Regions from separate parts of the Streptomyces sp. NPDC088124 genome, predicted to be linked through region 1. Evidence: riboswitches for the same ligand, from Rfam matches in the RefSeq annotation. Region 1 holds a riboswitch; each other region holds the start of a gene.

Region 1 (6,819 bases):
TCACCGGTGAGGGTGGCGCGCTGACGCACGGCAAGTCCGCACCGAGCCTTGAGGGCGTGGATCCGAAGCACATCTACGAGGCCATGCAGACCGGCCCGCAGAACATGCCTTCCTTCCCCGACTCCTCGATGCCGGAGCAGCAGAAGAAGGACATCATCGCGTACGTCAAGGCGGTGAACGGGGATGAGACCGTCAGCCCCGGCGGCCTCTCCCTCGGCGGCCTCGGCCCCGTCAGCGAGGGGCTGTTCGCCTGGATCTTCGGACTGGGCGCATTGATCGCCGTCGCCGTCTGGGTCGCGGCCCACACCGCTAAGGCCAAGAAGTCATGAGTAGCCAAGAGAATTCAGTAGAAGAGACCCTGCCGAGCGGCCAAGCCGCCGCGCACGGCGAGGTGGCGCGCGCCGACGATCCCTTCGCGGATCCGGGGATGCCGGCCCACAAGCCGCGCATCCAGGACATCGACGAGCGGGCGGCCAAGCGGTCCGAGCGCACCGTCGCCGGCCTGTTCCTGCTGTCGATGCTGGCGACGGTCGCGTTCATCGCCTCGTTCGTCGCCTTCCCGGTCGACAAGAGCGTCTTCATCTTCCCGTTCGGGCACGTCAGCATCCTGCACTTCTCGCTGGGTGTGACCCTCGGTGTCGCCCTGTTCGCCATCGGCGCCGGCGCGGTCCACTGGGCCCGCACGCTGATGTCGGACGTGGAGATCGCCGACGACCGGCACCCGATCGAGGCGCCGCCCGAGGTCAAGGCGAAGGTCCTGGAGGACTTCGCCGCGGGTGCGGCCGAGTCGGGCTTCGGCCGGCGCAAGCTGATCCGCAACACGATGTTCGGCGCGCTGGCGCTCGTACCGCTCTCCGGCGTCGTGCTCCTGCGCGACCTCGGTCCGCTGCCCGAGAAGAAGCTCCGCTCGACCCTGTGGGCCAAGGGCAAGCAGCTCATCAACATGAACACGATGGAGCCGCTGCGTCCCGAGGACGTCGTCACGGGCTCGCTGACCTTCGCCATGCCCGAGGGTCTGGAGCAGCACAGCGAGGAGTTCCAGAAGGAGATCGCCAAGGCCGCCCTGATGATCGTCCGGATCCAGCCGGACGAGATCAAGGACAAGCAGGAACTGGACTGGTCCCACCAGGGGATCGTGGCGTTCTCGAAGATCTGCACCCACGTCGGGTGCCCGATCAGCCTGTACGAGCAGCAGACGCACCACGTGCTCTGCCCGTGCCACCAGTCCACCTTCGACCTCTCCGACGGCGCGCGCGTCATCTTCGGCCCCGCCGGTCACGCCCTGCCGCAGCTGCGGATCGGCGTGAACGCGGAGGGCAACCTTGAGGCACTCGGCGACTTCGCCGAGCCCGTCGGCCCGGCCTTCTGGGAGCGCGGATGAGTACCACGACGACCACTGCCACGACGGACGACAAGGCCCGTAAAGCGCCCGCGGGCGAGCGGGTGGCCGACTGGGCGGACGGCCGGCTGGGCATCTACAGCCTGGCCAAGGCCAACATGCGGAAGATCTTCCCGGACCACTGGTCCTTCATGCTCGGGGAGATCTGCCTCTACAGCTTCATCATCATCATCCTCACGGGTGTGTACCTGACGCTGTTCTTCCACCCGTCGATGAACGAGGTGGAGTACCACGGCGGTTACGTCCCGCTCCAGGGCGTGATGATGTCGGAGGCGTTCGCCTCCACGCTGGACATCAGCTTCGACGTCCGCGGCGGTCTGCTCATCCGGCAGATCCACCACTGGGCGGCGCTGATCTTCCTCGCGGCCATGCTGGTCCACATGATGCGCGTCTTCTTCACGGGCGCCTTCCGCAAGCCGCGCGAGGTCAACTGGCTGTTCGGCTTCCTGCTCTTCGTCCTGGGCATGTTCACCGGGTTCACCGGCTACTCGCTCCCGGACGACCTGCTCTCCGGTACCGGTGTGCGGTTCATGCAGGGCGCGGTCCTGTCGGTGCCGGTCGTCGGAACGTACCTGTCGATGTTCCTGTTCGGCGGCGAGTTCCCCGGCGGCGACTTCGTGGCCCGGTTCTACTCGGTCCACATCCTGCTGCTGCCCGGCATCATGCTGGGTCTGGTCGTGGCCCACCTGATCCTGGTCTTCTACCACAAGCACACGCAGTTCGCGGGCCCCGGCAAGACGAACACCAACGTCGTCGGCATGCCGCTGCTGCCGGTCTACATGGCCAAGGCCGGAGGCTTCTTCTTCCTGGTCTTCGGGGTCATCGCGATCGTCTCCGCGATCGCCACGATCAACCCGATCTGGGCCCTCGGCCCGTACCGGCCCGACCAGGTCTCCACCGGCGCCCAGCCCGACTGGTACATGGGCTTCTCCGAAGGCCTCATCCGTGTGATGCCCGGCTGGGAGATCAACGCGTGGGGACACACGCTCGTCCTGGGTGTCTTCATCCCGCTGGTCATCTTCCCGCTGGTGCTGGTCACGATCGCGGTCTACCCGTTCATCGAGTCCTGGGTCACCGGGGACAAGCGCGAGCACCACATCCTGGACCGCCCGCGCAACGCCCCGACGCGTACCGCGTTCGGTGTGGCCTGGCTGACCTGGTACTTCATTCTGCTGGTCGGTGGCGGTAACGACCTGTGGGCGACGCACTTCCATCTGTCGATCAACGCGATCACCTGGTTCGTCCGGATCGCCTTCTTCGTCGGACCGGTCATCGCCTTCATCGTCACCAAGCGGATCTGCATCGGTCTCCAGCGACGCGACGCCGAGAAGGTGCTGCACGGCCGCGAGTCCGGTGTCATCAAGCGGCTGCCGCACGGTGAGTTCATCGAGGTCCACACCCCGCTGGACCAGGGCGACCTGCACAAGCTGACCGCGCACGAGCAGTACCAGCCCGCCGAGCTGGGCCCCGAGACCGACGAGAACGGGGTACGCCGCAAGGTGTCGCCCGTCGAGAAGCTCAGGGTCAAGCTGAGCAAGGGCTACTACGGCGAGAACAACCAGCTCCCCAAGCCCACCGCGGAGGAGTACAAGGAGATCACCAGCGGCCACGGCCACCACTGATCGCCCGGCCTGACACAGGTCGCCACCACCGAGGGCCCCGGCCCGGTCTCCCCAGGGAGCCGGCCGGGGCCCTCGGCGTGCCCCCCCGCGGTGTCGTACGCGCCCACGCGTCCGCAGTACGGGCACTCTTCCACCGGGGCCCGGCTACGCCGATAGGCTTGCGGCCGGGCCGTACACCGTCACACCGTACGAGGCCCACGCAGCCGTCCCAGACACCCAGGAGCGAGCATGAGCGCTGTGACCCCTGTCGGAGGCGACACCGTGGCGGCCCGCACCTGGCCGGGCGTACTGAACCCCCTGCTGCGCGGCGAGAACCTGACCACCGACGACACGGCGTGGGCCATGGACCGCATCATGGGCGGCGAGGCCACCGACGCGCAGATCGCCGGCTTCGCGGTGGCGCTGCGGGCGAAGGGCGAGACGGTCGAGGAGGTCTCGGGTCTGGTCCGCGCCATGTACACGCACGCCCACACCATCGAGGTGCCCGGCCGTACGGTCGACATCGTCGGCACCGGAGGCGATCTCGCCAAGACCGTCAACATCTCCACCATGTCCGCGATCGTCGTGGCGGGCACGGGCGCCAAGGTCGTCAAGCACGGCAACCGCGCCTCGTCCTCCGCGAGCGGTGCCTCGGACGTACTGGAGAAGCTCGGCGTCAATCTGGAGCTGACACCGGAGCGGGTCGCCGAGGTCGCGGAGGAAGCGGGCATCACGTTCTGCTTCGCGGTCAAGTTCCACCCGGCGTTGCGGTACGCGGCCAAGGCGCGCAAGGAACTGGGCGCGCAGACCACCTTCAACATCCTCGGCCCGCTCACCAACCCGGCCCGGGTCAGAGCCCAGGCGGTGGGTGTGGCGGACATCCGGATGGCGCCCATCGTCGCGGGGGTCCTCGCCGAGCGGGGCAACTCGTCGCTGGTCTTCCGCGGCGACGACGGGCTCGACGAGCTGACCACCACCGCGACCTCCCGGGTGTGGACCGTGCGGGACGGCAAGGTGACCGAGCAGCCCTTCGACCCGCGCGATGTCGGCCTGGACCTGGTCCCGGTGGAGGCGCTGCGCGGCGCGGACGCCTCGTACAACGCCGATGTCGCGCGCCGGCTGCTGGCGGGCGAGGCCGGTCCCGTACGGGACGCGGTGCTGCTCAACTCGGCGGCGGCGCTGGTGGCGCTGGACCTGACGGGCGAGCCGCTGGAGAGCCAGCTCACGGCGGGGATCGCGCGGGCCGCGGAGGCGATCGACTCGGGCGCGGCGCGGGACGCGCTGGCCCGCTGGGTGGCGGCCAGCAACGCCTGACCGGACGCAGGGGAGGGGCCGGGGCGCGGAGCGCGCGTCCCGGCCCCTGCCTGTGCCCGCCCGTGCTCGTGCGGTGCTCGCGCCCGCCCCGTGCCCGTCCCCTGCCCCGTGCCCTGCCCCGCCCCCGCGCCCCGTCCCGTATCGCGGACAGCACTTGGGGGGTTCAGGCCGCCGTGCGATACTTTCGGCCAAGGTCATGAGTGACAGCGATTAAGGCCCCGGCTCGCTGTCCGGCAACCCTCCGTCCGTGGCGGGGTGCCCCGGGTGAAGACCAGGCCGTGGGCAGCGAGGTCCGCGGCAAGCGCGGACCCCTTCTCACCTTTGGGGTCCTGGTCCTCAAGGGAGCAGTCTCGTGAGCAAGCGAATGCGTTAGGGCTCTTACGCCCCTTCTTCCACACGCCTCCGTACGGTCTCTTCCGTGCGTCGAGGCAACATCCGCATCTGGCGCCACCTCTGTCATGCCGTCATGCTGTTACGGCGCCGTGTGGGTCCTTGAAGCTGTTCCGACTCTTCTCGCCGGGAGACAACGCCATGTCCGCACGCCCCAACGCCTCCTCCTCCGCTGCCTCCACCACCGCCACCGCTGCCTCCGCCGGGTCCGAGGACCCCGCCTGTGGAGCACCGCTCCCGGTGCTCGGCCGCGATGTGACCGTCCCGCTCGTCACCGGCGGCGAGGTCACGTACGCGGCCCTCGACTACGCCGCCAGCGCCCCGGCCCTCCAGCGGGTGTGGGACGACGTCGCCGCCTACGCCCCGTACTACGGAAGCGTCCACCGCGGCGCCGGCTACCTCTCGCAGCTCTCCACCGACCTCTTCGAGAACAGCCGCCGCACGGTCGCGGAGTTCCTCGGCTGCCGCGCCGACGACCAGGTCGTCTTCACCCGCTCGACCACCGACTCCCTCAACCTGCTGGCGGCCGTGCTGCCGGCCGGCTGCCAGGTCTTCGTCTTCGAGACCGAGCACCACGCCTCGCTGCTGCCCTGGCGCGACGCCCGGGTCACCTACCTCAACGCGCCGCGCACCCCGGCCGAGGCCGTCGCCACCCTGGAGCGGGCGCTGGCCGAGCGCGACCCGGGCGCGCCGGCGCTGGTCTGCGTGACGGGCGCGTCCAACGTGACCGGTGAGCTGTGGCCCGTACGGGAGCTGACCGCCGCCGCGCACGCCCACGGCGCCCGGATCGTCCTCGACGCCGCGCAGCTCGTCCCGCACCACGCCGTGGACATCGCGGAACTCGGCGTCGACTGGGTCGCCTTCTCCGGCCACAAGCTGTACGCGCCGTTCGGCTCCGGGGTCCTCGCGGGCCGCGCCGACTGGCTCCAGGACGCCGAGCCGTATCTCGCGGGCGGCGGCGCCAGCCGCAAGGTGGCGCGCCGTGCCGACGGCGGGGTGGACGTCGACTGGCACGCCACGGCCGCCCGCCACGAGGCCGGCTCGCCCAACGTCATCGGCGTCTACGCGATCGCCTCCGCCTGCCAGGCGCTCACCGAGGCGGGGTTCGACGCGCTGGCCGCCCGGGAGCAGCGGCTGGTCGCCGAGGTGCGCGCGGGACTGGCGACGGTGCCCGAGGTCCAGGTGCTCTCGCTCTTCGGCGACGACGCGCCGCGGGTCGGCGTCCTGTCGTTCGTGGTGGAGGGGTGGAACAGCTCGCACTTCGCCGCCGCGCTCTCCGCCGAGTACGGCATCGGCGTACGGGACGGTCTGTTCTGCGCCCACCCGCTGGTCAGGACGCTGCTGGGCAGCGACCCGCAGGACCCGGGGGAGTGCGGCGCCCCGGAGGCCGAGCCGGGTGAGCGCTCGCTCAACGCGATCCGGGTCAGCTTCGGCGCGGGGACGCCGGACGAGCACGTGGAGCGCTTCGTGCGCGCGGTGCGGGAGCTGGTGAGCGACGGCGCGCGGTGGAACTACCGTACGGAGGAAGGCCGTTGCGTCCCGGACCGGGACGGCGCGGCCGCATAGCTCCGTACCTCACCCGGAGGCCCCCGGCGGGCCGTCGGCGGGCGGCTCCCGTCGCGCCCGCCCCGCCTGCCGTGTCTGCCCTGCCTGTCCGAGGCGGTCTACGCGTCGAGTCCGATCGCGAAGGCCGCCTCCAGGTCGTGCTGGGAGTACGTACGGAACGCGACGTGCGTGTCCGTGGCCTCGACGCCGGCGATCTTGCTGATCCGGCCGGGGATCACATCCGCCAGGTCGTCGTGTTTGGCGACCCGGACCATGGCGATCAGGTCGTACTGCCCGGTCACGGAGAAGACCTCGCTGACGTTGTCCAGAGCGGAGATCGCCTCGGCGATCTCGGGGATACGGTCCACGCTGGTCTTGATGAGCACGATCGCGGTGATCACGGTTGGCGTTCTCCCTCGGTGGCCGCCGACTGGACCCCTCACTCTATCGGTACGCCCGTACCGCACCCAGGCGAGGAGAGAGCCCGCTTCGAAGCCCGTGGCGCCGGGGGAGAGCCGTGAGGCCGTAGGGTTGCCGGGTGCCGTCCGCGGTTCGACGCCGCATCGCGGG
Region 2 (6,819 bases), on a different contig from region 1:
AGCAGCGGCGAGACGACCGCGACGAAGAGCAGGGTGCGCACCACTCCCTTGCGGGCGCGGGCCAGCGCGTACGCGGCGGGGAAGCCGAGCAGCACGCACAGGACGGTGACCAGCAGCGAGGTGAGCAGGCTCTGCCACAAGGACTCGGAGAAGAACGCCTCGGTGAAGACCCTGCGGTACTGCGTGAGCGAGTAGCCGTCGAGCGGATAGCCGTTGGCGTCCGACGGGTGGAAGCTGAGCGCGAGGACCCGCACCAGCGGGATCACGAACAGGGCCAGCAGGAAGACCACGACCGGCGCGACGGGCAGCAGCCCGCGCAGCCGGCGCGGCGCGCGGGCGGCGGGCGCGCTCATCCGGACGTCGCCTCCTTCGTGGCGGCGTCCCGGGCGCCCGCTCCGGCCGCGCCGCCGGTTCCGGGGACTCCCCCGGCCCCGGCGACTCCCCCGGCCTCTGCGACTCCCCCGCCGCCCTGACCGGGGCCGAGGAGGATGACGTCGGCGGCCGACCAGCCGAAGCTGACCCGCGCGCCGACGGCCGGGGGCTCCTCGGCGGTCCTGGCGTTGACCGCGACGCCCTCGGCGACGACGATCTGCGCCTGCCACGCCTCGCCGGTGAACGCCCGGTAGCCGACGATCCCGGAGCCGCGGACGGCCCCGGTCGGGACTCCGGCGTCCGCGTCGGCCGCGGCTCCGGCGTCCGCGTCGCCGTCGCTCCCGGCAGCCGCCTCGGCCTTCGCCTCGGCGGCCCGGACCGTGACGCGTTCCGGCCGTACGGCGAGCGTGACCGGGGCCCCGTCGGGCAGCGTGGCCAGGCCGGAGTCCAGCCGTACCCCGCCCACGTGGAGCGTCCCGTCGCCGGCTCCGGTGCCCTCCAGGATGTTGGCCGCGCCGATGAACTCGGCGACGAAGCGGGTCGCGGGCGTCCGGTACACCTCGGTGGGCGTGCCGAGCTGTTCGACCCGGCCGCCGTTCATCACGGCGATCCGGTCGGAGAGCGACATCGCCTCTTCCTGGTCGTGCGTGACGAAGACCATGGTGATGCCGAGGCGCTGCTGGAGCTCCCGCAGCTCCACCCGCATCTCGCGGCGCAGCTTGGCGTCGAGGTTGGACAGCGGCTCGTCGAGCAGCAGTACGGCGGGCCGGGTGGCCAGCGCGCGGGCCACGGCGACCCGCTGCTGCTGGCCGCCGGAGAGCTGCCGCGGCCTGCGGTCCGCGTACGCCTCCAGGCCGACGAGGCGCAGCGCCTCGGCGACGCGTTCGTCCCGCTCGGCGCGCTCGGTGCGGCGCACCTTCAGGCCGTACGCCACATTGCCGGCGACGGTCATGTGCGGGAAGAGCGCGTAGTTCTGGAAGACGAGGCCAAGCCCCCTGCGGTGCGTGGGGATGTCGGTGAGGTCCGTGCCGTCCAGGGTGATCCGGCCCGCGGTGGGCCGGACGAATCCCGCCAGGCTGTTGAGGAGGGTCGTCTTGCCGCAGCCGCTGGGGCCGAGGACGGAGAGGAACTCGCCGCGCCTGATGGAGAGCCGGCCGACGTCGAGGATGCGCTGTCCCTCGTACCCGGCGGCCAGGCCCTCGATCTCGATGTGCGCGGCGGTCCCGCCGCCGGCGTCGTCGCGGTGCCCGGTCACTTGAAGATCTGATTCCACCGCTGCTGCCATTCGTTCAGCTTGGGGGTCGCCGTCTTGTAGTCGACCCAGGTGAACGTCTTGTAGACGTCCTCGCCGTACTTGACCTTCGCCTTGAAGTCGGGGCTGTAGTCGATGGTGTCGTTGCCCGCGCCGTAGAAGGTGCCCTCGGCGAAGGGCTTCTGGTACTGGGCGGCGCTGAGGTAGTCGAGGAACTTGTAGGCGGCCTCGGTGTGCGCGCTGCCCTTGGGGACGTAGTACGAGGTCAGCGCGCCGACGGCGCCGGAGGCGGGGTAGCTGAAGCCGATCGGCTGCCCCTCCTTGGCCATGGCGAAGGCGCGGCCGTCCCAGAAGGGCACGATCCAGGCGTCGCCGTTCTGCAGGACGGTGGAGACGCTGCCCGCGTCCGCCGGGTACGCCGAGACGCAGTCCTTGAGCTGGGCGAGCTTCTCGAACGCCCGGTCGACGGCGGCGGGGTCGGAGAGCTTTCCGCCGTCCTGGGAGACCAGCGCGGAGAAGAACTCCAGGCCCGCGTTGTAGGTGAGCGGCGGCAGCGCGACATGGCCGCAGTACTTCTTGTCGAAGATGTCGGTCCAGTCGCGGGGCGCCTGCTTGATCTTGTCGGTGCGGTACAGCAGTCCGTTGGAGCCGGTGGTCAGCGGCACGCCGTAGGCGGAGCCCTCGACCGTGGACTGCTGGGTGAGGACCGGGTCGAGCTGCTTCCAGTGGCTGAGGTCACCGGTCTTGAGCGGCTGGAGGAGACCGCCGCCGACGGCCTGGTGCAGGGAGCCGGGGGTGAGGGCGACGACGTCGAACGGCGCGTCCTTCCCGCCCGCGGCACGGAGCTTGGTGAGCCAGGCGGAGTCGGCGCCGTAGACGAGGTTCACCTTGATGCCGGTGTCCTTCTCGAACGGGGCGACGAAGGACTTCTTGAACAGCTCTCCCCAGGGGCCCGCGAAGGCCGTGACGGTGATCTGCTCCCCCTTGGAGCCGGACCCTCCGTCGCCGGAGCCCCCGCCGGAGCCACCGGTGTCGACCCCGCAGCCGGCGACGGCGGCGAGGACGGTGGCGGCCGAGGCGAGGGCCAGCAGGGGGCGTCGCCCGCGTGGGCGTGACAGGGCAGCTCTCATGAGGGGAGGACTCCTCGGTGCGGGGTGACGGCGAACGGCGCGCCGGCCCGTGGGTGATGGTTCGCCGGCCGCTCGTCGAGCGGGGGCCGCTGGGCGGGGCACCATGACGACGTGCCCTGGGGCATCACGTCCGCTGTCATCTCGTGCTCCCGTCACAGGTACTGGACCTGGGTGACAGGTCCGCGCTTGCTCCCGGCACATCGGTGTGCGCGTGGAGCCGTGTCATCACCCGGGGCACCCCACCGCAGAAGGAGGGTTGCCGCCCAGCAAGCCGGGGCTTGTCGCTGGGACTCGTGACGGCCAAAAACGTAACACTCTGTGGCTGGATTCTGAAGACGAGGCGGATCACATGGTGGTCACACTCAGATCGCAGAACCGGATGAAATTGAGCAAGTATGGACAAAATTTCGCGTGAGCGTCTCGGCATCCGGTCACCGGGCCGTCTCCCTCCCCCCGGCGCCCGCGCCCGCCACGGCGATCCGCGCCACCGGTCCGGCGGCGCTCGGGTGACGTACCCCTTCGGCTACTTCGGCGCGTAGACGACGCCGAGCTTGTCGATCTCGTCGTCCGCGCGGCCGGTGAAGCCGACGATCCGCCATCCCGGCGGAGCGGTCCGGGTCACCGCGTCCGAGGTGGGGGTGCCCGCCGCGAGGGTGCGGCCGGCGTCGGTGGTGAACGCGGCGGAGAAGATCCGGGTACGGCCGTCCTTCTGCCCCTTGGTCAGCTTGACCGAGGTGAGGTGTTCACCGGCGGCGAGGGTGAGCGAGGACGCGGTGCCGCCCGTGCCGCCGTGGTTCAGCACCGTACCGCCGTCGAAGGTGAGGCCGACGGCGTCCAGGCGGCTCCCGCCGCGCAGGGTGAGGGTGCGGGGCGCGGGGGTGGCCGGAAGGGCGCGGGCGTCGTTGAACGCGGTGCCGTGCGGGCCGCCGAAGAAGTCGGAGGCGCGGCGGTCGGCGGGCAGCGACCAGGAGAGGCCGACGGCGTGCGGGTAGTGGTCGGAGAGGTGCTTGCCCGCGCCGTCGAGGAAGGCGCGCCAGTCGTTGGTGAAGGAGGTGGCGTCGAGGCCGACCAGCGGACCGCTCCGGTAGAGGACCTTGTCGACGACCTCGCAGGTGTCGGTGGGCGCGGCGGAGTCGCAGACCAGCGCCTCACTGCCGGGGGCCGGGGCGGAGCCACCGCGTACCAGCTCCACCCAGGCGTCGGTGAGGCCGTTCTCCGAGAGGAGCGTGCGGATGTTGTCCCCGGTGCGCGTGTAGCGGGTGTTGGTGTCGCCCATGACGATGACGGCGTTGCCCGCGCTGTACGTCCGGATGAAGGACGAGAGCTGGACAATGTTGGCGCGCCGGGCGGCGAGCGCGGCGTCCGTCGTGTCGGCGTTGGTGTGGACGTTGTAGAGGTCCACGAACACGCCCTCGGCGAGCCGGACCCGGGCGAGCGAGAAGCCCTTGGGGGTGAGGCAGTCGGTGCCCGTGCAGTCGTTCCAGCGGACCCGCTCGAAGTCGTCGAAGGGGTGGTCGGACAGGGTGTTGAGGCCGTCGCCGAAGGCGGCGCCGCCGCTGGTGGCGGTGCGGTACGGGTGGGCGTCGTTGGCGTACAGCGAGGCGTGGTAGTTGAAGTCCTCCTGCACGTTGACGATGCCGTACGGGCCCAGGCGCTGCCCGATGAGCGGGGTGTTGGTCTGGGGATCGCTCTGGCCGAGGCCGAGCGGGAGCCCGGCGATGTTGTACGTCAGCAGCGTGAGGGAGCCGGAGTCGGCCGCCGGGGCCGCCTGGGCCGCCGGAGCCGCGGCGACCGGTGTGGCCGCGCCGGTGGCGAGGCCGGTGAGCGCCAGCGCGCCGGCGGCGAGGACACCGGCCAGCGCGCGTATCGGGGTTCGCATGTGGGGGCCTTCCCGAGAGGGCGGGAGAAGAGTACGGAGAAGTTACCGCGCAGTCATCATCTACGGTCAAGTGCCTTGACGTACAAGGGCAGTTGCCCGATCGATCCATGGGATCGGCGAGTCCGCCGTCCCGCCGCGCGGCGGTTGCCCGCCGATCGTCCCGGGATCGCCGGGTGTTCATCCTTCCCCCGGATCCTCTCGGTTTTCCCTGACGGGGGTTACCGGTCCAGCAGGCTCCGCAGCGCCTCGACGACCTCGGCGGGGGCCTCCTCGGCCATGAAGTGGCCCAGGGCGACGGAGGAGTGGACCAGATCGGGGGCCCACGCCTTCCACAGGGCGGCGGCGTCGAAACCGAGGGCGGCGCCCCAGTCCTGCTGGAGGACGGTCACCGGCATCCGCAGCCGGCGGCCGGCCTCGCGGTCGGCCCGGTCGTGGGCGACGTCGACCGTGGCCGAGGCCCGGTAGTCGGCGACGATGGAGACGACCGCCGCCCGGGACGCCCTGAGGTAGGCGGCGCGGAACTCGGCCGGGATCGCCTCCGGCTCGCGGGCCCAGATGTCCAGGAAGTGGCCGAAGAAGGCGTCGGGGGCGGCGCCGATCAGCGTCTCGGGCAGGCCGGGCGGCTGGGCCATCAGATAGAGGTGGAAGCCGACGGCGGCGGAGGTGCCGTGCAGCACGTCCCACATGTCCAGCGTCGGCAGGACGTCCAGCGAGGCGAGGTGGGTGACCGCCCCGGGGTGGTCGAGGCCCGCGCGTACGGCGACCAGAGCGCCCCGGTCGTGACCGGCCAGGGCGAACCGCTCATGGCCGAGGGCACGGGCGAGGGCGACGATGTCGGCGGCCATGGTGCGCTTGGCGTACACCGACCCGTCGGTCTCGGCCGGCTTGCCGCTGCCGCCGTACCCCCGCAGGTCGGGGCAGATGACCGTGTGGTCGGCGGCCAGGTCTGCGGCGACGTGCCGCCACATGAGATGGGTCTGGGGGAAGCCGTGCAGCAGCACGACGGGGCTGCCGGAGCCGCCCACGGCGACGTTGAGGGCGACGCCGTCGGCGACCGTGACGCGGCGGTAGTCGAATCCGGTGATCCTGGGCTCCATGGTGCGGACCTTTCACTCGGTGTGTTGTCCCGTCGGGTACGCGGTGTGCCGGCCCCCGGGTACGCGGCCACTCTGCGGGCCGTCGATCAGCAACCGGTCAGCAACGGCTGACCAAGGCGCACGGACGGGTGTACGGGCCGGGGTACGAGCGGGTCGTACGGCCAGGTCCACGGGCCGGTGGTACGGCCGGGGCCCACCGGCGCGGGCCCGCTACATTGGCCGGATGACCAGCGAGGCGGCCCCACCGGACGTGACCTTCGGGGTGCTGGGCCCGCTGGAGGCGGCGGACCGGCACGGCCCCCTCGCCCTGAAGGGGCCCCGGCACCGGGCGGTGCTGGCCCGGCTGCTGATCGCCCGCGGCAGGGTCGTCCCCGTGGACCGGCTCGCCGCCGACCTGTGGGAGCGGCCCCCGGACGGTGCCGCCGGGGCGATCCAGACGTTCGTCGCCGCGCTGCGCCGCGCCCTGGAACCCAACCGCCCGCCCCGCGCCCCCGCGCGGCTGCTGGTGACGGACTCCCCCGGCTACGCGCTGCGCGCCGCCCCGGACGCGGTGGACGCCTGGCGGTTCGAGGCGGTGGCGGGCGCGGCCGGTCCGCTGCTGGCGGCGGGGCGGGCCGGGGAGGCGCTGGCCCGGCTCGACCGGGCACTGGCGCTCTGGCGCGGACCGGCGTACGCGCAGTTCACCGCGGAGGCGTGGGCGCACGGGGAGATCACCCGGCTGGACGGGCTGCGGCTGCTCGCCGTGGAGCGGCGCGCGGAGGCCCTGCTGGAGCTGGGGCGGGCCGCCGAGGCGGTGCCGGAACTGGCGGCCCACGCCGGGGCCCATCCACTGCGCGAGGACGCCTGGCGGCTGTGGGCGCTGGCGCTGTACCGGTCGGGGCGGCAGGGTGACGCCCTCGCGGCGCTGCGCCGGGCCCGGGAGACGCTGGCCGAAGAGCTGGGGGTGGACCCCGGCCCCGGGCTGCGCGGGCTGGAGGCGGACATCCTCGCCCAGGACCCCCGCCTCACGGCGCCCGCCGCGGCCGCCGGGGAGAGCGGCGGGCCGGGCAGGGGCACGGAGATCCCCCGGGTCACCGTGCCCCCGGCCGG
Region 3 (6,819 bases), on a different contig from region 1:
AACCTAGCCCGTCCCGGAAACGCTCAAACGTACGGCTCGTGTGACATCCCCGGCCCCGGGAGCCCCTTCCACCCGGAGGCCGCCCGGATGCCGACCGGAGACCGCTCGGAGGCTGCCCCTCCGGGGGGTTGTCCGGCGGGCTCTCTAGTCGCGCCGGCCGCGCGCGGCGGCCAGCGCGACCACCGCCGCGGCCGTCAGCGCGAACGTCATCCCGCCCAGCAGCCACAGCCGCTCGGCCGTGGTGCCGACCTGCGCCAGCACCACCCAGGTCAGTTCCGAAGCCCCCGAAAACGTGCGATTCATTTCCATGAGGGAGCAATCTAGGCAAATAGTGCGATGATCCGACGCTACGCCGCGCGTCCGGCCGTGTACTCCGCGATCTCCCGCATCGGCGGCCGCTCCTCCGTGTCCACCGGGTGTGTCCGCGGTACGAAGCCGTCCTCGCCCCGCTCGAACTGCGTCAGCCGCGGCCGTACGAGATGGCCCCGCTGGAGCCGCAGCTGCGCCGTGCGGTAGATCGCCGCGGCCATCCGCCCCAGCGCCCGGTCGTCCTGGTGGCGGTGGAGCCGTACACCCACGTCCACCTGGGCCAGCGCGTCGAGCCCCACCGTGTGCAGCGCGTCCACCAGCAGGCCCAGCTCCACGCCGTACCCCACCGGGAACGGCAGCCGCTCCAGCAGCGAGCGGCGCGCCGCGTACTCCCCGCCCAGCGGCTGGACGAAGCCCGCCAGCCGGGGCCAGTGCAGGTTGAGCAGCGGGCGCGCCACCAGCTCGGTCACCCGCCCGCCCTGGCCGGCCTCCGGCGCCGGCCCCTGGCGCAGCGGGCGGTCGTACATCGCCTTCACGAACTGCACCTCGGGCTCGGTGAGCAGCGGGCCCACGATCCCCGAGACGAAATCCGGCGAGAACTCCCGCAGATCGGCGTCGACGAAGCACACGATGTCACCGCGCGTCACCAGCAGCGACCGCCACAGCACCTCGCCCTTGCCGGGCAGCGCGGGCAGCCGCGGCAGGATCGTGTCCCGGTGGACGACCCGCGCGCCCGCCGCCGCGGCGACCTCGGCCGTACGGTCGGCGGAGCCGGAGTCGATCACCACCAGCTCGTCGACCAGCCGCACCCGCTCCATCAGCTCGCGCCGGATGACGGCGACTATCGCGCCGACCGTCTCCTGCTCGTCGAGCGCCGGCAGGACCACGCTCACCGTGGCGCCGCGCGCCGCCTTCGCCGCCAGGAGCCGGTCGAGCGTACGGTCCCCCGCCGACCAGGAACGCCTGGTCAGCCAGTGCTCCACCTCTTCCAGCACGTTCGGTACTCCCTGCGCGCGTTCTCGGTCAGGTACGTGATGTCTCATGGCTCGTACGTCGGCACGCACGTTGGCGCACATGCCGCAACGTGATCCATCTCGCGGTGCGGACGACTATCTCAACCCTCCGCCCCTTCGGTTACAGTCTTGAACAACGTGAATGACCACGGCATGCCGGGGTCAGGACGTGAACAAACGCACCGGACCAAGGCTCCGGCGCCATAGCGCTCATCCAGAGGGACTGAGGGAACGGCCCGTTGAAGTCCCGGCAACCCTCCCGCCGACCATGAGGTCACGGTGGGGAAGGTGCCAATTCCGTCTCGTGGCGAAGTACGTCGCGAGGAAGATGAGGAGAAAGGGCCTCGCCATCATGGCTGTGCAGACCGTCCGGAGCGGTACCGACGCGACCGTCGACCTCGGACCCGCCGCCGCACTCTCGTGCCGCGAATGCGGAGAGCGTTTCGACCTCGGCCCCATCTTCGCCTGCGCGAGCTGTTTCGGGCCGCTCGAAGTCGCGTACGACCTGCCGAGCGGCGGCCCCGAAGAGCTGAAGAAGCGCATCGCCGAGGGCCCGGACAACATCTGGCGGTACGCGCCGCTGCTGCCGGTCCCCGCGGACGTCGCCTCGAAGCCCAGCCTCAACCCCGGTTTCACCAAGCTGGTCAAGGCCGACAACCTCGCCCGTGAGCTGGGGATCACCGGCTCGCTCCACATCAAGGACGACTCCGGCAACCCGACGCACTCCTTCAAGGACCGCGTCGTCGCCATCGCCGTCGAGGCCGCGCGCGCCTTCGGCTTCACCACCCTCTCCTGCTCCTCCACCGGCAACCTCGCGGGCGCCGTCGGCGCCGCCGCGGCCCGCGCCGGTTTCCGCTCCTGCGTCTTCATCCCGCACGACCTGGAGCAGGGCAAGGTCGTCATGGCCGCGGTGTACGGCGGCGAGCTGGTCGGCATCGAGGGCAACTACGACGACGTCAACCGCTTCTGCTCCGAGCTCATCGGCGACCCGCTGGGCGAGGGCTGGGGCTTCGTCAACGTCAACCTGCGGCCGTACTACGGAGAGGGCTCCAAGACCCTCGCGTACGAGATCTGCGAGCAGCTCGGCTGGCGGCTGCCGGACCAGATCGTCATCCCGATCGCCTCGGGATCGCAGCTCACGAAGATCGACAAGGGGCTCCAGGAGCTGATCAGGCTGGGTCTCGTCGAGGACCGCCCCTACAAGATCTTCGGCGCCCAGGCCGAGGGCTGCTCGCCGGTCTCCACCGCCTTCAAGGCCGGCCACGACGTCGTACGGCCGCAGAAGCCGGACACCATCGCCAAGTCCCTGGCGATCGGCAACCCGGCCGACGGCCCGTACGTCCTGGACATCGCCCGGCGCACCGGCGGCGCGGTGGAGGACGTGAACGACGAGCAGATCGTCGACGCGATCAAGCTGCTGGCGCGCACCGAGGGCATCTTCGCCGAGACCGCGGGCGGGGTGACCGTCGGCGTGACGAAGAAGCTCATCGAGACCGGCGTCCTCGACCCGGCCCTCACCACGGTCGTCCTCAACACCGGTGACGGGCTCAAGACGCTGGACGCCGTGGCGCCGACGACCGGTCCGACGGCGACGATCCGCCCGAGTCTCGACGCGTTCCGCGAAGCCGGTCTTGCCGCGAGCTGATCACGCGGCCAAGCTGACCCCGCTGACGAACCGATGATCCGTCAGGCCGACCACCGACCACCGACTCCGACTTCGACTTCGCAGAAAGGTCCCATCATGAGCGTCAAGGTCCGTATCCCCACCATCCTCCGCACCTACACCGCCGGCCAGGCCGAAGTCCCCGCGGAGGGCGCGAACCTCTCCGAGGTCATCCAGTCCCTGGAGACGAGCCACCCGGGCATCGCCGCGCGTGTCCTGGACGACGACGGCAAGCTGCGCCGCTTCGTGAACGTGTACGTGAACGACGACGACGTCCGCTTCGAGCAGGGCCTGGAGACCGCCACCCCGGCGGGCGCGGGCATCTCCATCATCCCGGCGGTCGCCGGAGGCTGACGCCGCCGCGCTCCGTAAGGGAAACGGTCCTCTCCGCGACAGAAGCGGAGGGGACCGTTCTACATGGTTGAGCACGGTAGAGTGTGGGAACGCCCCGCCGTCGCCCGCTCCGAACGCGAGCGAGAACGCGACAACATGAGGGCAAAGTCCTGGCGCCGTATGTGGTGTACGTACCCTTTGCCCGGCCCGACTTGCCCCGGAACGCAGTGGATTCAGCACTATGCGTGTTCGGCCAGGCCCAGATTTCTCGTCCGATTGACCTGTTGCAGAGGGCAGTTGGGCAGATACATTCAGCCGCGGTCGACGCGTTCCGGCGCGAAGTGTGGCCCCGTCCAAGGGCCAGTAATAGGGGAGTTGGCATGGCTCAGGGCACCGTCAAGTGGTTCAACGCGGAGAAGGGCTACGGCTTCATCGCGGTCGACGGTGGTGCGGATGTATTCGTCCACTACAGCGCGATCCAGATGGACGGTTACCGCACCCTTGAAGAAGGTCAGCGAGTGGAGTTCGAGATCTCGCAGGGCCAGAAGGGTCCGCAGGCGGACATGGTCAAGCTCGCCGTCTGATCCCGGCGCGATCGGCCACCGACGCACTCACGTACGCGGTCAGTACGCACTCTGCACCCACTCACGCATGAGGGGCCCGCATCCCGCACCGGGATACGGGCCCCTCACGCGTGTCCGCTCGGCTCCGGGTGCGAAGTCCTCAGGTGCTCGCGCCCACCCGTCGCCCGGCCGCCACCCCACAACGACGCCCTGCGGGCGCTTGCACTCTCATGGGTCGAGTGCTAATTATTGGCGTTAGCACTCTGCGAGTGAGAGTGACAACTTAAGGACCGGGTCGGTGAGGCCCGAAGAGTCGGTGGGGCAAGGAACCAGCGGCTCTCAGGCCGTCCGTCGCGGGCGCCAGCGCGGTCCGGAGCAATCCTTCCCCAAGCTCTCAACTGCGTTCGAGCAGGGGAGACCCCATCCGTCCGGGAGGACCACTTCACATGGCCAAGATCATCGCGTTCGACGAGGAGGCACGGCGCGGTCTCGAGCGCGGGATGAACCAGCTCGCCGACGCCGTCAAGGTCACCCTTGGTCCCAAGGGCCGCAACGTCGTCCTCGAGAAGAAGTGGGGCGCCCCCACGATCACCAACGATGGTGTGTCCATCGCCAAGGAGATCGAGCTCGAGGACCCGTACGAGAAGATCGGCGCCGAGCTGGTCAAGGAAGTCGCCAAGAAGACGGACGACGTCGCCGGTGACGGTACGACCACCGCGACCGTCCTCGCCCAGGCGCTCGTCCGCGAGGGCCTGCGCAACGTGGCGGCCGGCGCCAACCCGATGGCCCTCAAGCGCGGCATCGAGAAGGCCGTCGAGGCCGTCTCCGGCGCCCTGCTGGAGCAGGCCAAGGACGTGGAGACCAAGGAGCAGATCGCTTCGACGGCCTCCATCTCCGCCGCCGACACGCAGATCGGCGAGCTCATCGCCGAGGCGATGGACAAGGTCGGCAAGGAAGGCGTCATCACCGTCGAGGAGTCGCAGACCTTCGGTCTGGAGCTTGAGCTCACCGAGGGCATGCGCTTCGACAAGGGCTACATCTCGGCGTACTTCGCCACGGACATGGAGCGTATGGAGGCGTCGCTCGACGACCCGTACATCCTGATCGCCAACTCCAAGATCGGCAGCGTGAAGGACCTCCTTCCCCTGCTGGAGAAGGTCATCCAGTCCGGCAAGCCGCTGCTGATCATCGCCGAGGACGTCGAGGGCGAGGCCCTGTCGACCCTGGTCGTCAACAAGCTCAAGGGCACCTTCAAGTCCGTCGCCGTCAAGGCCCCGGGCTTCGGTGACCGCCGCAAGGCGATGCTGAACGACATCGCCATCCTCACCGGCGGCACGGTCATCTCCGAGGAGGTCGGCCTCAAGCTGGAGAACGCCGGTCTCGACCTGCTCGGCCGCGCCCGCAACGTCGTCATCACCAAGGACGAGACGACCATCGTCGACGGTGGCGGCGACAGCGACCAGGTCGCGGGCCGCGTCAGCCAGATCCGCGCCGAGATCGAGAACAGCGACTCGGACTACGACCGCGAGAAGCTCCAGGAGCGCCTCGCGAAGCTGGCCGGCGGCGTGGCCGTCATCAAGGCCGGCGCCGCGACCGAGGTCGAGCTCAAGGAGCGCAAGCACCGCATCGAGGACGCGGTGCGCAACGCCAAGGCCGCCGTCGAGGAGGGCATCGTCGCCGGTGGTGGCGTGGCTCTGCTCCAGGCTTCCTCGGTCTTCGAGAAGCTTGAGCTGTCGGGTGACGAGGCGACCGGCGCGCAGGCCGTCAAGCTCGCGCTGGAGGCTCCGCTCAAGCAGATCGCCGTCAACGGTGGTCTTGAGGGCGGCGTCGTCGTGGAGAAGGTCCGCAACCTGACGGTCGGTCACGGCCTGAACGCGGCGACCGGCGAGTACGTCGACATGATCGCCGAGGGCATCATCGACCCGGCGAAGGTCACGCGCTCCGCGCTGCAGAACGCCGCGTCCATCGCCGCGCTGTTCCTCACCACCGAGGCCGTCATCGCCGACAAGCCGGAGAAGGCCGGTGCGGCCCCGGCCGGCGGCGGCATGCCGGGCGGTGACATGGACTTCTGATCCGCCGCAGGCAGCCGGACGCCCGCCGCGTCCGGTCGGCCGACCGGTTGATCGACCGTCCTGACCGAGGGCGGCACCTCTGGGACCCGACCGGGTCGAAGAGGTGCCGCCCTCGGGCTTTTCCGCTCTCGGGTTCTTCCGCGTCAGCTGACCGCGTCAGCTCACCGCGGCGGCGAACATGCCGACCTCGTACGAGCCGCCCCGCTGGTGCACGATCACGGCGAGCCGGTTGGCCGCGTTGATCAGGGCGACCAGGGCGACCAGCGCCGCGGTCTGGTCGTCGTCGTAGTGCTCGCGCACCCGCGCCCAGGTCTCGTCGGACACGCCCTGGTGGGCGTCGGCGAGCCGGGTGCCCTCCTCGGCGAGCGCCAGCGCGGCCTGCTCGGCCTCGGTGAACACGGTGGACTCGCGCCAGGCGGCGACCAGGCTGAGGCGGACCGCGGTCTCACCGGCCGCCGCGGCCTCCTTGGTGTGCATGTCGATGCAGTGCCCGCAGCCGTTGATCTGACTGGCACGCAGCGACACCAGTTCCTGCGTGGCGGCCGGCAGCGACGACTGGTGGATCACCAGGGCGGCGCCGGCGAACCGCTTGGCGAACGTGCCGGCGACCGGGTTCTCGAACAGATTGAATCGGGCGTCCATCACAGGATCCTCACTCGTGGTGTTGCACTGGATGAACACGAGATGCCGGCGGCCCGCTCCCTGTGACAGGGCGGCCGTGTGACGTACGCCACCGCTCACGGGTGTCACAGAGCCGCGGGGACCGGCGTCTTGTGCGCGGGGCACCCGTCCGGAGCGAACAGGCAGGAGCAGCCGGTGAGGAACGAGCACGGTCACGGCGAGCACGGCGAGCACGGCGGCCACGG
Region 4 (6,819 bases), on a different contig from region 1:
ATGTCAAGCACTCTTCCTGGAGGGGACCGGCTCCCGGGCCAAGCTAGGATCTGGTCCCAGCGGGCAGTGGGCAGCGGGTGCTCTCAACAGGCAAGGGGATGCGGAGACATGAGCGGGGAGACCGAGACCGCCTGAAGCTTCGGCCCGGCCCGGCTCACCACAACCAGGGAACCCATGAGCATTTCATCGTCGATCGACCGGCGCTCGGACGTACCGTTCTACTCGCAGCTGAAGCGATTGCTGCGGGAGGACATCGCGGCACGAGGCCTGGAACCCGGTGACCGCCTGCCCGGGGACCACGAACTCTGCGACAGGTATCAGGTTTCCCGCACCGTGGTGCGCCAGGCGCTCCTGGAACTCGAACACGAGGGCGTGGTCCGCCGGGAAAAGGGCCGCGGCACATTCGTCGGCGACCCGCGGACGTCGCACGGGTTCGGCGGTGCGCTGATCGGCACGTTCGAGGACATCCAGAGCAACGCGGGTGAGCAGCACTCCCGTACGCTGTTCCGCGGCATCGTCGCCGCCACACCGCAGGTCGCGCGTGATCTCGCCGTGGCCGAGGGAGCGGACGTCGTCGAGATACGGCGCGTCCGCGAGGTGGACGGCGTTCCGTGGGCCTTCACCCGCACCTTCCTTCCCGTCGACGTCGGGCAGCCGTTGCTCGACATCGAGCTGGAGGACGTCTCGCTCTTCGGTGTCCTGGAACGGCGGTTCGGAATCCGGTTCGAGCGCGCCCGGCGGTCGGTGGAGGCGGACGTGGCGAACGAGACGGTCGCGTCGGCCCTCGACTGCGCGCCGGGAGCGGCGGTCCTGGTGATGCGGAGCGTCTCCTTCGACCAGGCCGGCCGGCCGATAGAACGGTTCACCGGTTTCCATCGCGGCGACCGCAGCCGCCTGAACGTCGAGGTGTTCCACTCCGCGGATCGCTGATCCGGAGGCCGGGCGGACCGTGCCGTCGTCCGCCGCCCGGTCGTCGTCCGCCGCTCACGCCGGGGACAGAAGCGACGGGCCGCGATCCGGTGAGGGCGAGGCCAAAGGCGCGCGTTGACATTCCTGTCGATCGCGCGGAGACTCCCTCACATGTATGAGGTCCCGTTGCTCACCCGCGAGCGCTGTGTCGACCTCGTCCGCGTGTCCAGCGCACGGTGTTGACCCTCCGGTCCACCTCGCGCCACGCCACCTCACCCTCCGACGTCCGGGGCCGGCACGGCCGTGGAGCGGTGGCCGGTTCGCGTCGCTGAACGGCGCGCACCGCGTACACCCCGGCCGACGAGGCCGCCACGGCCCCGCCCTTCCTCCGGCGTCCCGAGTCCCTCACCGGGCCGTGCCCGCAGCTTCGCGGTGCGGGCCGAGCAGAGATCGGAGTCATGATGGGTCCGGAATTCCTCTGGTACATCCCCAACACCGTCGAACCGGGCCACCGCGGTGACGACAGGGCGACCGGCTGGGGATCCGTCGAGTACTCCACCGACCTGGCCAGGACGGCGGAGGCGCACGGGTGGGGCGGCGCGCTCCTGGGCACCGGGTGGGGGCGGCCGGACACCTTCACCCTGGCCACCGCGCTGGCAGCCAGGACCGAGACCTTCAAACCCCTGATCGCGGTCCGCCCCGGGTACTGGCAGCCGGCCCACTTCGCCGCCGCGGCGGCCACGCTCGACCAGCTCAGCCGCGGCCGGGTGCTGGTCAACATCGTCAGCGGGCTCGACCAGCCCGCCGCCTACGGCGACCCGCACAGTGACCCCGCGGGGCGGTACGCCCGCACGCGGGAGTTCCTGCGTCTCGTACGGCGCCTGTGGACCGAGGAGGACGTGACGTTCGACGGCGAGTACTTCCGGGTCGGCCGGTCCACGGTCGCGCCACGCCCGTACGCCACCGGCACGCGGGCGCATCCCACGCTCTACTTCGGTGGCGCCTCCGAGGCCGCCGAACGGGTGTCGGCGGCGGAGGCGGACGTTCAGCTCTTCTGGGGCGAACCGCTCGACGGCGTCGCCGAACGCATCGCCCGGCTGAAGGCGTTGAGCGAGGAGGTGGGCCGCAGGCACCCGCCTCTCCAGTTCGGCCTGCGGATCACCACGGTGGTGCGTGACACCACGGAGGAGGCCTGGCGGGCCGCCGAGGAGAAGGTCGCGCGGACGGCCCGGAGCGCGGGGGAGACCGCCTGGACGGAGAACGGCAGGACCGCCGCAGGACAGCAGAGGCTTCTCGACCTCGCGGCACGGGGCGAGGTCCTCGACACCTGCCTGTACACCACCCCCGGCACCGTCGGCGGCAAAGGGGCGGCGACCACCTGGCTGGTCGGCTCCGCCGCCGACGTGGCCACGGCGCTGGACAACTACCGCGCGCTGGGCGTCACCCACTTCGTCCTCTCCGACACCCCGTACCAGCAGGAGACCGCAAGGGTCGGAGACCAACTGCTGCCCAGGCTGCGCTGACCGTCATGGACGGCACGACGGCCGGCGCGGCGCCGCGCCCGCCCTCACGCCGCGTCGGGCACCGCCCCGGTCCTGTCCCGGAAGGCGGGGTGATCGGCGAGGCGGCGTACGTACGCCCCGAGCCGGGGGTACGAGCTGAGAGTGCCGGCCGGGCCGAGGTGGACGAGCGCCACCCACAGGTCCACGTCCGCGGCCGTCAGGGTGTCGCCCAACGCGTGGCTGCCCGAGGCGAGCCGGCGGTCCAGCAGGTCGAGTGCCGCCGACCGCTCCGAAGGCCGTCCGGCCGGCGTGACGTCCTGGTCCAGCAGGTCGCGCAGTGCGTCGATCTCCGGGGCGAGACCGGGCGGGTTGAGGGCGCGGTGACGCGCTCCGTCGCGGCCCGGGAGCAGGCCCCCGAGGTCGCGGAGGATGGCCGGGGTCTCGTTGCTGACGATGCGTCCGCTCCAGCGGTCGCGCAGCGCGGGCACGGTCAGCGGCCCGTCGTAGTGGTGCACCGTTGCCTCGTACGCGCCACGCAGCGAGGCGAAGGCCTCGGGCGTCCCGGCGGGACGGGTCAGGAGCGTGGTGGCGACCGACTCGCCGAGGCCGAGCAGGTCGAGGGTGATCGAGACACGCAGCGAGCGGGGACACCCCGCGCAGAGGTAGAGATCGTAGCGGTGTGGTGCCGGGTAGAAGCCGCCGGCCAGGCCGACGCCGATCCTGCTGTGGAAACGGTGCGGTCGGGGGGAGGCCGCGGCCACCCTGGGGCGAAGTGCGGACGCGGACGGAGCCGGGGGACGACCGCCGGCCATGGCCGTGCCGGGGCCGCGCGAAATTGTCTCGGGCATGACTCTCCCTTGGGGAACGAGGAAGCCACCGCCGCCTTGTGGGCACCGGCGGCCGAATACGGAGCGACCGCGCTTCCCGCACCGGTCCGGATCGCACGGACCAACGGCGGATCAGTAAGCGCTGGAGACACGCAACAGGTCGATGTGCAGGCGCCTCGTCAAGCCGTTCCTCGGCATTGCCACCCGTCTCACCTCCGGGGCCCGCGAGACGCGGGACCGCGCTTGCCCCGCCGCGTCGGCGGGACCCGGTCGTCACCCGGAGCACCCCGTCGCGGTGGAAGGGTTGCCTGTCGGCGGGCCGGGGCCGATGACCACATGAGCGGGCGGAACCCGCGCCGTGGGCGCTGACAATCGTGACCGTCCACATCAGTCTCGGTGCCCTCCGTGACGGCGTCAAGGAAGCCGGGTGCGCGATCTCACCTGATGGGCAGCCGCGTTGACATTCTTTTCGGGGCGCGCCTACCGTGCGGCGCACAACGGGAGCCCCCAGGGCCGGAGAAGTGATGGTGACAGCGATGTACGGAGCTGACAGGACGGCCGCACGGCGGCACCCGCTCCGCGCGGACCGCTCCGACGGCCTGCCGCGCGTCAACAGCGCGCCGTGTCCCGCACCTTGTCCCGCCCTCTGCCACTGTCCCGCCCTCTGCCACGACTGACGGTTTTCCCCGTCCCCGACGACCACCGCTGTCGCGGACCGGACGGACAGGAAGCCGGACAGCGGAATGAAAGCCACAGCCGCGTTGTTGCGCCTGCTGACCAGTGAGCGGCGCGCCCCCAGGACAGCCGCGAGCGTGAGGCCGGCCGGGCCGCCGGGCCGGAAAGGTGGAGGTGAGGCACATGCGTCCCGTGTCCCGTCACCGCGCCGTGGCCCCCGCCCCGCCCCGCCGTCTGCACCTGTACTCCCGGACGCACATCGACCTGCTCCGCGTGGCCGGCGCGCTCTGTCGCCCCTGACCTGTTGCCCTCGCAGCCGCACCCCTCGTACGGGGACCGGCTCCCCGTACGGCTGATCAGGAAGGCGTCTCCCGATGTCCTCGTCACCCTCCCCGCTGCACCTCGCCGTCGCCCTCGACGGCGCCGGCTGGCACCCGGCCGCCTGGCGCGAGCCGGTCTCCCGCCCCCGTGAACTGCTTGACCCCGCCTACTGGACCGACCTCGTCACCGAGGCCGAGCACGGCCTGCTCGACTTCGTGACCATCGAGGACGCCCTCGGCCTCCAGTCCTCGTCCCTCACCGAACCCGACGGCCGCACCGACCAGGTACGCGGCCGCCTGGACGCCGTCCTCATCGCCGCGCGGGTCGCCCCGCTGACCCGCCACATCGGTGTGGTGCCGACGGTCGTGGCCACGCACACCGAGCCGTTCCACATCTCCAAGGCGATCGCCACCCTCGACTACGTGAGCACCGGCCGCGCCGGCCTGCGCGTACAGATCTCGGCACGCCGGAACGAGGCCGCGCACTTCGGACGCCGTACGGTCCCGCCGCTCCGCGGCGAGGAGTACGCCACGCCCGCCGGGCACGAAGCCCTGTCCGACGCCTTCGACGAGGCCGCCGACCACGTCGAGGTGGTGCGCCGGCTCTGGGACAGCTGGGAGGACGACGCGGAGATCCGGGACGCCGCCACCGGCCGCTTCATCGACCGCGACAAACTCCACTACATCGACTTCGAGGGCAGGCACTTCGCCGTCAAGGGCCCCTCGATCACCCCCCGCCCGCCCCAGGGGCAGCCCATCGTCAGCGCCCTCGCCCACGCCACCATCCCCTACCGGCTGGTGGCCCGGGCCGCCGACATCGGCTACGTCACCCCGCACGACGCCGCTCAGGCCCGCGCCGTCGTCGACGAGATCCGCGCCGAGCAGACGGCCGCGGGCCGCGCCGACGAACCCCTCCACATCTTCGGCGACCTGCTGGTCTTCCTCGACGACGCCCCCGCCGAGGCCGTGGCCCGCCGGGAACGCCTGGACGCCCTCGCGGGACAGCCGTACACCGGCGACGCCCCGGTCTTCACCGGAACCCCCGCCGGGCTCGCCGATCTGCTCCAGGAACTGCAGTCGTCGGGACTGTCCGGCTTCCGGCTGCGCCCCGCCGTCGTCGGGCACGACCTCCCGGCGATCACCCGGGGCCTGGTCCCCGAACTCCAGCGCCGGGGCGCCTTCCGCCGCGCGTACGAGGCCGGCACCCTGCGCGGGCTGCTCGGGCTCGCCCGCCCCGCCAACCGCTACGCCGCCGCCCCGGCCGTCTGAGCCCGAAGGAGCCTCCTCCCGTGAGCCAACCGCTCAAGCAGATCCACCTCGCGGCCCACTTCCCCGGCGTCAACAACACCACCGTGTGGAGCGCCCCCGAGGCCGGCAGCCATATCGAGTTCAGCTCCTTCGCGCACTTCGCGCGAACCGCCGAACGCGCCAAGTTCGACTTCCTGTTCCTCGCCGAAGGGCTGCGACTGCGTGAACAGGGCGGAAAAATATACGACTTGGACGTCGTCGGCCGACCCGACACCTTCACCGTCCTCGCCGCGCTGGCCGCCGTCACCGAACACCTCGGCCTGACCGGCACCATCAACTCCACCTTCAACGAGCCCTACGAGGTGGCCCGCCAGTTCGCCAGCCTCGACCACCTCTCGGGCGGCCGGGCGGCCTGGAACGTGGTCACCTCCTGGGACGCGTTCACCGGAGAGAACTTCCGGCGCGGCGGCTTCCTCCCGCAGGAGGAGCGCTACGCGCGCGCCAAGGAGTTCCTGGCCACCGCGAACGAACTCTTCGACTCCTGGCACGGGGACGAGATCGTCGCCGACCAGGAGACCGGTACCTTCCTGCGGGACGCGCGCGCCGGAGCCTTCGTGCACCAGGGCCGGCACTTCGACATCCAGGGGCAGTTCAACGTCCCGCGCAGCCCGCAGGGCCGCCCGGTCATCTTCCAGGCCGGGGACTCCGACGAGGGACGCGAGTTCGCCGCGTCGAGCGCCGACGCCATCTTCAGCCGGTACGCCGCCCTCGCGGAAGGCCAGGCGTTCTACGCCGACGTCAAGGGCCGCCTGCCCCGCTACGGCCGGGGCCGCGACCAGTTGCTGATCCTGCCCGCCGCGAGCTTCGTACTCGGCGACACCGACGCGGAGGCGGAGGAACAGGCCCGTGAGGTACGCCGCCTGCAGGTGAGCGGGGCCACGGCCATCAAGCACCTGGAGTTCGTCTGGAACCGTGACCTGTCCGCGTACGACCCGGACGGCCCGCTCCCCGACATCGACCCCGACCCCGGCGAGCACACCGTCGCCCGCGGCCGCGCCCAGGTACGGATGTACCGCGACCCGCTGACCACGGCCCGCGACTGGCGCGAACGCGCGGCCGCCAACAAGTGGTCGATCCGTGATCTCGTCATCGAGACCGGCAACCGGCAGAACTTCGTCGGCTCCCCGGCCACCATCGCCCGGACCATCAACGACTTCGTGCAGGCCGACGCCGCCGACGGCTTCATCCTCGTCCCGCACATCACCCCGGGCGGCCTCGACTCCTTCGCCGACCGCGTCGTCCCGCTGCTCCAGGAACGCGGCGTGTACCGCACGGAGT

The links. Region 1 has a riboswitch for S-adenosylmethionine ahead of AB0P17_RS01960 (aminotransferase class V-fold PLP-dependent enzyme). Riboswitches for the same ligand answer to the same signal wherever they lie in the genome.
Region 2: another riboswitch for S-adenosylmethionine. It lies ahead of AB0P17_RS37135 (ABC transporter substrate-binding protein); the one in region 1 lies ahead of AB0P17_RS01960 (aminotransferase class V-fold PLP-dependent enzyme).
Region 3: another riboswitch for S-adenosylmethionine. It lies ahead of thrC (threonine synthase); the one in region 1 lies ahead of AB0P17_RS01960 (aminotransferase class V-fold PLP-dependent enzyme).
Region 4: another riboswitch for S-adenosylmethionine. It lies ahead of AB0P17_RS11755 (putative leader peptide); the one in region 1 lies ahead of AB0P17_RS01960 (aminotransferase class V-fold PLP-dependent enzyme).

The regions. Positions count from the first base shown of each region.
Region 1 is NZ_JBFBJB010000002.1:135,735-142,553, reverse strand. Features, by position in the region: gene AB0P17_RS01980 (c-type cytochrome) at 1-329, shown strand, start outside; gene AB0P17_RS01975 (Rieske 2Fe-2S domain-containing protein) at 326-1,381, shown strand; gene AB0P17_RS01970 (ubiquinol-cytochrome c reductase cytochrome b subunit) at 1,378-3,021, shown strand; gene trpD (anthranilate phosphoribosyltransferase) at 3,250-4,314, shown strand; SAM riboswitch class IV at 4,507-4,624, shown strand; gene AB0P17_RS01960 (aminotransferase class V-fold PLP-dependent enzyme) at 4,846-6,270, shown strand; gene AB0P17_RS01955 (Lrp/AsnC ligand binding domain-containing protein) at 6,369-6,650, opposite strand.
Region 2 is NZ_JBFBJB010000068.1:29,732-36,550, reverse strand. Features, by position in the region: gene AB0P17_RS37145 (ABC transporter permease) at 1-353, opposite strand, end outside; gene AB0P17_RS37140 (ABC transporter ATP-binding protein) at 350-1,657, opposite strand; gene AB0P17_RS37135 (ABC transporter substrate-binding protein) at 1,624-2,754, opposite strand; SAM riboswitch class IV at 2,932-3,053, opposite strand; gene AB0P17_RS37130 (jacalin-like lectin) at 3,278-4,621, opposite strand; gene AB0P17_RS37125 (alpha/beta hydrolase) at 4,852-5,730, opposite strand; gene AB0P17_RS37120 (BTAD domain-containing putative transcriptional regulator) at 5,954-6,819, shown strand, end outside.
Region 3 is NZ_JBFBJB010000040.1:46,946-53,764, reverse strand. Features, by position in the region: gene AB0P17_RS29160 (hypothetical protein) at 145-303, opposite strand; gene AB0P17_RS29155 (glucosyl-3-phosphoglycerate synthase) at 348-1,304, opposite strand; SAM riboswitch class I at 1,530-1,657, shown strand; gene thrC (threonine synthase) at 1,675-2,967, shown strand; gene AB0P17_RS29145 (MoaD/ThiS family protein) at 3,064-3,339, shown strand; gene AB0P17_RS29140 (cold-shock protein) at 3,699-3,902, shown strand; gene groL (chaperonin GroEL) at 4,328-5,953, shown strand; gene AB0P17_RS29130 (carboxymuconolactone decarboxylase family protein) at 6,110-6,595, opposite strand; gene AB0P17_RS29125 (RNA polymerase sigma-70 factor) at 6,770-6,819, shown strand, end outside.
Region 4 is NZ_JBFBJB010000011.1:156,052-162,870, reverse strand. Features, by position in the region: gene AB0P17_RS11770 (GntR family transcriptional regulator) at 175-930, shown strand; gene AB0P17_RS11765 (LLM class flavin-dependent oxidoreductase) at 1,368-2,432, shown strand; gene AB0P17_RS11760 (glutathione S-transferase C-terminal domain-containing protein) at 2,477-3,259, opposite strand; gene AB0P17_RS11755 (putative leader peptide) at 3,371-3,436, opposite strand; SAM riboswitch class IV at 3,473-3,580, opposite strand; gene AB0P17_RS11750 (putative leader peptide) at 4,097-4,213, shown strand; gene AB0P17_RS11745 (LLM class flavin-dependent oxidoreductase) at 4,288-5,502, shown strand; gene AB0P17_RS11740 (NtaA/DmoA family FMN-dependent monooxygenase) at 5,523-6,819, shown strand, end outside.